Regions from separate parts of the Pseudomonas sp. TH39(2020) genome, predicted to be linked through region 2. Evidence: riboswitches for the same ligand, from Rfam matches in the RefSeq annotation. Region 2 holds a riboswitch; the other holds the start of a gene.
What was found. A riboswitch is a leader RNA that binds a small molecule or an ion and turns the genes downstream of it on or off. The one in region 2 is predicted to bind cobalamin.

Region 1 (3,383 bases), on a different contig from region 2:
AACGGCTTGCCCGCCGCATGGTGAGCGCGGATGGCGGTCAGCATCGTGGTGTTCTGTGACAGCGCCACATGGTGCAATTCGGGATAACCACCGGGCAGATAAAGGCTGTCTGCCTCCGGCAAGTGCGTGTCACGGATCGGCGAGAAAAACGACAACTCGGCGCCCATGGCTCGCAGCAAATCCAGGCTGGCGCCGTAGGTGAAGGCAAACGCTTCGTCACGGGCCACGGCAATTCGAACGCCGGCCAACAGAGGCTCGACATCAATCACATCAGGCGCGGCGAATTCCACCGCCGGTGGCAGCGCGACCTCGCAACTGCTGGCCAGCGCATCGGCCGCTGCATCGAGGCGCAGGTCAAGATCGTTCAACTCACTGGCCTGAACCAGCCCGAGATGCCGACTTGGCAATTCGATCCCGGTTTCCCGGGACAAGGCGCCGTACCAGCGCAAGCCTTCAGTGAGGCTGCCTTCCAGTAATTGCGCGTGACGCAGGGTGCCGACGCGGTTGGCCAGCACACCGGCAAACGGCAAGTCCGGCTGATAACGCGCCAGCCCCAAGGCCAGCGCACCAAAGGTCTGGGCCATGGCAGTGCCGTCGATAACACCGAGCACCGGCACGCCAAAGTGCCGCGCCAGATCAGCGCTGGACGGCGTACCGTCGAACAGTCCCATGACGCCTTCGATGAGGATCAGATCGGCTTCGCCGGCGGCCTCCCACAACAGTCGACGACTTTCCTGCTCGCCGACCATCCACATGTCCAGTTGATACACCGGCGCACCGCTGGCGCGCTCGAGAATCATCGGGTCGAGAAAATCCGGGCCGCATTTGAACACGCGCACCTTGCGCCCCTGATTGCGATGCAAACGGGCCAGTGCGGCGGTGACGGTGGTCTTGCCCTGACCGGAGGCCGGCGCGGCAATCAATACCGCCGGGCAATGACGTGGCTGACTCACAATTCGACGCCTTTTTGCGCTTTGATCCCGGCCTGGAACGCATGCTTGATCACGCCCATTTCGGTGACGGTGTCGGCCAGTTCGATCATCTCCGGCTTGGCGCCGCGACCGGTCACCACCACGTGCTGCATCGGCGGACGGGCCTGCAAGTCGCTGAGCACTTGATCGAGATCCAGATAGCCGTGCTTGAGCGCAATGTTCAATTCATCCAGCACCACCAGGCCGATCGACGGATCACGCAGCAATTCGCGGGACACCGCCCATGCGGCTTCGGCGGCGGCGATGTCACGCTGGCGATCCTGGGTTTCCCAGGTGAAGCCCTCGCCCATCACATGAAAACGCACCTGTTCCGGGAAGCGCCGGAAGAACAGTTCTTCGCCGGTGCTGCTGCGCCCTTTAATGAACTGCACCACGCCACACTGCATGCCGTGGCCCATGGACCGGGCGAGCATGCCGAAGGCCGAGCTGCTTTTGCCTTTGCCGTTGCCGGTCAGCACCAGCAGCAGGCCACATTCATTCGGGGAATTGGCGATGCGTTCGTCGATCACGGCTTTTTTGCGCAGCATGCGCGCCAGATGACGTTCGTCACGATCGGGGGTATCAGTCATGGGGGAGCTCTCCGTTGAGGCTGGATAACGGCGGGCAGGCACAAGAATAGACGGCAAGAAGCCTGGCATCGCCCACCGTGATGCCGCTGGATGGATCAGGCCGGTCTCCGGGCTCATGAGCGGCGATTTGCCTGACTGCGCGCCTTCCCATGTCGACAATCGACACAGTGGCTCAAGGCGCAGCCTTCACTCATATACCGTTGCGGGGGCAGCGCCGGGATCATGGCTCTTCGTCACTTGAAGAGAATCACTCACCGGCTTCCCTGTTTCACTCTGTCGACCAAGGTCACAGAGCACCTGAAACAAGCCGCGAAGGTTAGAGGGTTGGGGATGGAGCGTCAATTGAAGACGGGCAGCCTGCGAGCGAATAACTGCCGTCGATCAATTATCTGACGCCAATCTTGTGCCACACTCTCAGCAGTGATATCAAAGAGCCACAACCTCACAACACAATAACAAAGGTGAGCCACATGCAAGGCATGATCATCAGCAATCCGAAGCTGGAATTCCTGCGCCCGGTGCTGGAACGCTGGTTTGACTGTATCGACCGCTACAACGCCGTGCGCGGCGATAACGACACGCCTTACTGGTTCGACGAAAAAGCCAACCTGAGCCTGCTGTCCGCCGCGGCCTGGATGGCGGAAATGGTCACACTGCAACAAACGCCGACCCGTAAACAGGTCGAAGAAGGCGAACGCAATGGCCGCGCCGATCTGTTCATCGCCACCAGCGAAGAACGCGCTTACCTTCAGGCGACCCAGCGCTGGCCACGCGTCAACAGCCTGAACCTGACTCAAGCATTGCAGGACATCACCAGCGATGCCAAACGCATCAGCTACGCCAGCGACCTGAAACTCGGCTGCCTGTTCGTTGCGCCGCAAAAAGCCCAGCAAAGCGCCACCCCGGAAGAACTCCAAGACATGGTCGACGATCTGCAAAAGGAACACACCTGCGCCGTGGCCTGGTACTTCCCCTATCCCTATCGCAAGTTGCGCAACGAAGCCGGCAACTATCACCCCGGCATTGCCGTGCTGTTCAAGGAAGCCCGCGGCTGAGCGGTTGAACCATCGCGCACCTGCGCTTCTCTATTGATTAGGTCAATGCATTCATAGGGAAGATCAGCATGCGCAAGCCCCCGCTCGCTCTCGTCATCGTGCTCGCCGGAGGGCTTGCCGCCTGTGGTGAAACCTCCAGGCTGCAAGTCTCCGACGGCACCGGCCCGTCGCCCAAGCTACCAGAACCGAACAAAACCCTGATCCCGACGGTGAACATCGCCCCGGCGATTGGCTGGCCGGACGGCGCGAAGCCTATCGCCGCGACAGGGACTCAGGTGGCGGCTTTTGCCGAAGGTCTGGATCACCCGCGCTGGCTTTACGTGTTGCCCAACGGCGACGTGCTGGTCGCCGAAACCAATGCACCACCCAAACCCGATGACGGCAAAGGCATTCGTGGTTGGGTCATGGGCAAAGTCATGGGCCGTGCTGGCGCCGGCGTACCGAGCCCGAACCGCATCACGCTGCTGCGGGACAAGGACCACGACGGCATCGCCGAAACCCGCACGGTGTTCCTGGAAAACCTCAACTCGCCCTTCGGCATGACTCTGGTCGGCAATGACCTGTACGTCGCCGACACGGACCGGTTGCTGCGCTTCCACTATGAAAACGGCGAGACGACGATCAAGTCGCAGCCGATGAAGGTGATCGACCTGCCGGGCGGTACGCTGAATCATCACTGGACCAAAAACGTCATCGCCAGCAAGGACGGTAGCAAGCTGTACGTCACGGTGGGCTCCAACAGCAACGTGGCCGAAAACGGCATGGAC
Region 2 (3,383 bases):
TTCAGCATCGTGGGTATGAGCGGCGACAGCACCTGCGGCGTGTTCGTGAACTTCAACAGCGGCGGGCTCGGATTTTTCGTAAGTCTCGGCCTGCAGAATCAGCGGAGCCACCCAAAAGCTTTGCAGCAGGGTCAGCAGCAGGGCGGCCAGCAGCCCGGTGAACCCTGCGGTTTGCGCAATACGCTTGATCATGTCAGCAGGTCTCAATGGCACGGGAATGCTGAGCTGTGGCGGGTATCGTGCGCGGCATTGTGCACCGCTTCGATGTGCGAGAAACCGGCGAAATACACAAGGCATGCGCCCAGGATCGACGCACACGCGGCGGCGGTCAGGCGTTGAGTCAAGGTTGTGGTGCTGGCGGTGCTCTTATCAGTGTTGCTGGCGGTGCTGCTGATGATCGACATGGCGCTTCCCTCTGGTCTGTCAGCGGGTGAATAGAGCGCATGGAAAACCCCGGCGAGTCGGGCACGCAGAGGTTCAAACAGCGCCCGCCCACCGCGGGTTTGTTATTCAGTGATCGTAATGGTCACTTTGTGTTGCGGGCCGGTCTCCGGGCTCACGAGGGGCGCAGGCTTTCGCCTTGACCTGCAAGCATCACCTTCCCATGCCGAACTGCTGGCACAGTGGATCTGACGCTTCGCTCGCTTACCGTTGCGGGGGCAGCACCGGACTGACATGACTTTAGAGTAAAGCACATGATTCACCGGTTTCCCGTTTCACCCTTTGAAGGGCACCCGTAACAAGGCGTGTAGGAGAGCATGGGCGGGGGCGGAGAGTCAATTGGCATGGGTTCTCGTTTGGATACGAATGATGATTGGCTCTTGGTAGGAGCCGCCGAAGGCTGCGATCTTTTGATCTTGTTTTTAAAAGCAAAATCAAAAGATCGCAGCCTTCGGCAGCTCCTACAGACATTGACCCGCCCCAAGACGATGCGTAGCCTTGCGCTTTCGAGGTTCTTCGGCGTCTGCCGAAGCTAAGAAGGGAACGCGGTCGATGCCGCGGCTGCCCCCGCAACTGTGAACGGTGATGTTCGCTGCCACGCCACTGCAAACCCTGTGCAACGGGTTCGCGGGAAGGCGCAGCGAATGCCAGGCCCACAAGACTGGCAAACCGTCAGCCAGGAGACCTGCCTCGACACAGATTCTCAATTTCAACCGGGCGGGGTGATCCGGTGGCGGAACTCTTGCGCGCGCCCGTCGCTGCGATTGTCGTCCCGTATGCCCGCCACCTTGCCAAAGGGCATCCGATGAAAACACTGGCCAAACTCCCCGTCACCATCGTTACCGGCTTCCTGGGCTCGGGCAAAACCACCTTGCTGCGGCACATGCTCGACAATGCTCAGGGCCGCCGCATCGCGGTGATCGTCAACGAGTTCGGCGAGCTGGGCATCGACGGCGAAATCCTCAAGCAGTGCTCCATCGGCTGCACTGAAGAAGAAGCTAATGGCCGCGTTTACGAATTGGCCAACGGCTGCCTGTGCTGCACCGTTCAGGAAGAATTCTTCCCGGTGATGCGCGAATTGGTTGCCCGTCGCGGCGACCTCGACCACATCCTCATCGAAACCTCGGGCCTGGCGCTCCCAAAACCGCTGGTGCAAGCCTTCCAGTGGCCCGAAATCCGCAGCGCCTGCACCGTTGACGCGGTCATCACCGTGGTCGACAGCCCAGCGGTCGCCGCTGGCACCTTCGCGGCTTTCCCGGACCAGGTCGATGCCCAGCGCAAACTCGACCCGAACCTGGACCACGAATCGCCGTTGCACGAACTGTTCGCCGACCAACTGGCCAGCGCCGACCTGGTGATCCTCAACAAGGCCGATCTGATCAGCCCTGAAGACCTGGCCCGTGTACGCCTGGAAGTCGCTGAAGAACTGCCGCCCGCGGTGAAACTCATCGAAGCCAGCAGCGGCCGTCTGCCACTGGACGTGCTGATCGGCCTCGGCGCCGGTTCCGAAGAACACATCGACAGCCGTCACAGCCATCACGATCACCACCATGAAGGTGAAGACGGCCATCACGATGAGCATGACCACGATGCCTTCGACTCCATCTCCCTCGAATTGCCGCAAGCCGACGAAAGCCTGTTGCTGGACGCGTTGACTCAACTGGTGGTCCAGCACGGCATCCTGCGCGTCAAAGGCTTCGCGGCGATTCCGAACAAGCCGATGCGCTTGCTGATTCAGGGCGTGGGCACACGTTTCGACAAGCACTTCGACCGTCAGTGGGGCGCCGACGAAGCGCGTACCACGCGCCTGGTATTGATCGGTCAGGAGCTGGACGCCACTCTGCTTGAAGCGCAATTGCGCGCTGCGCTCAGCGTTTAAGCCATGCACCTGCTCAGGACCCAGCCCGGCGGTTTCGTGTCGGATGACAACATTGCCGACCTTGGACAAACCCCCGCCGAGCTGGTGATCCTGTGCAGCGGCGACTCCAGCCTGGCGCTGCTCGCCGAGGCGGCGCAGCAGTTGCCCGACGATTACCCCAGCGTGCGTCTGGCCAATCCGATGCAGGTGCAGAACCACGCGTCGGTCGACCTGTATGTCGACGAAGTGCTGCGCCACGCCAAGGTGATTCTGATTTCGCTCCACGGTGGCATCGCTTATTGGCGTTACGGCGTCGAGCGACTGGTGGAATTGTCACAGCGCGGCGTGCAGCTGATTCTGGTGCCCGGCGATGACCGCCCGGACCCGGAACTCAGCGAGCTGAGCACGGTGGCTGCCTGTGACCGCGACCGGCTCTGGCAGTTTCTGCGTCAGGGCGGCATGAGCAATGCTCTGGATTTTTTCCGTTGCCTTGCCAATCGTTGGCTGGATCGCGACTACACCTGGGCCGAGCCGCAAACCCTGCCGCGCACGGCGATTTACCACCCGCACAAAAGCCCCGCTGAACTGAAGGATTGGCAAGCCGACTGGCAGGCCGGTCAACCGGTCGCGGCAGTGCTGTTTTACCGCTCGCATTTGCAGGCGGCCAACACAGGCTTCATCGATGTTTTCTGCCAGCGCTTGCAGGCGGCAGGGTTGAACCCGTTGCCGATTGCCGTGGCCAGTCTGAAAGAGCCCGGCTGCCTGACGGTGGTCGAGGACCTGTTGGACGAAGTCGAGGCCGGCGTAATTCTCAACACCACCGGTTTCGCCCAATCCAGCCCCGAAGCGCCGCATTTGCGACCGTTTCGCCGCAACATCCCGGTGATCCAGGCGATCTGCGCCCAGGACAACGAGCCTGGTTGGCGCGCCAGCGAACAAGGCCTCGGTCCGCGTGATCTGGCGATGCACATCGCGTTGCCTGAACTGGATGGGCGGATCATCAGCCGACCGATCAGCTTCAAAGACCTGGCCTGGCGGAGCGAGCGTAGTCAATCCGATGTGGTCTGCTATCGGCCACAACCGG

Region 1: it holds a riboswitch for cobalamin, as region 2 does, so the genes downstream of both, cobO (cob(I)yrinic acid a,c-diamide adenosyltransferase) here and cobW (cobalamin biosynthesis protein CobW) in region 2, are expected to answer to the same signal.

The regions. Positions count from the first base shown of each region.
Region 1 covers NZ_JAEKFF010000007.1:1,163,623-1,167,005, reverse strand. The annotation lists gene JFU47_RS25795 (cobyrinate a,c-diamide synthase) at 1-953, opposite strand, end outside; gene cobO (cob(I)yrinic acid a,c-diamide adenosyltransferase) at 950-1,561, opposite strand; cobalamin riboswitch at 1,643-1,877, opposite strand; gene JFU47_RS25785 (hypothetical protein) at 2,032-2,616, shown strand; gene JFU47_RS25780 (PQQ-dependent sugar dehydrogenase) at 2,685-3,383, shown strand, end outside.
Region 2 covers NZ_JAEKFF010000005.1:151,322-154,704, reverse strand. The annotation lists gene JFU47_RS05715 (CbtA family protein) at 1-192, opposite strand, end outside; gene JFU47_RS05710 (CbtB domain-containing protein) at 204-404, opposite strand; cobalamin riboswitch at 525-753, opposite strand; cobalamin riboswitch at 934-1,148, shown strand; gene cobW (cobalamin biosynthesis protein CobW) at 1,247-2,320, shown strand; gene cobN (cobaltochelatase subunit CobN) at 2,324-3,383, shown strand, end outside.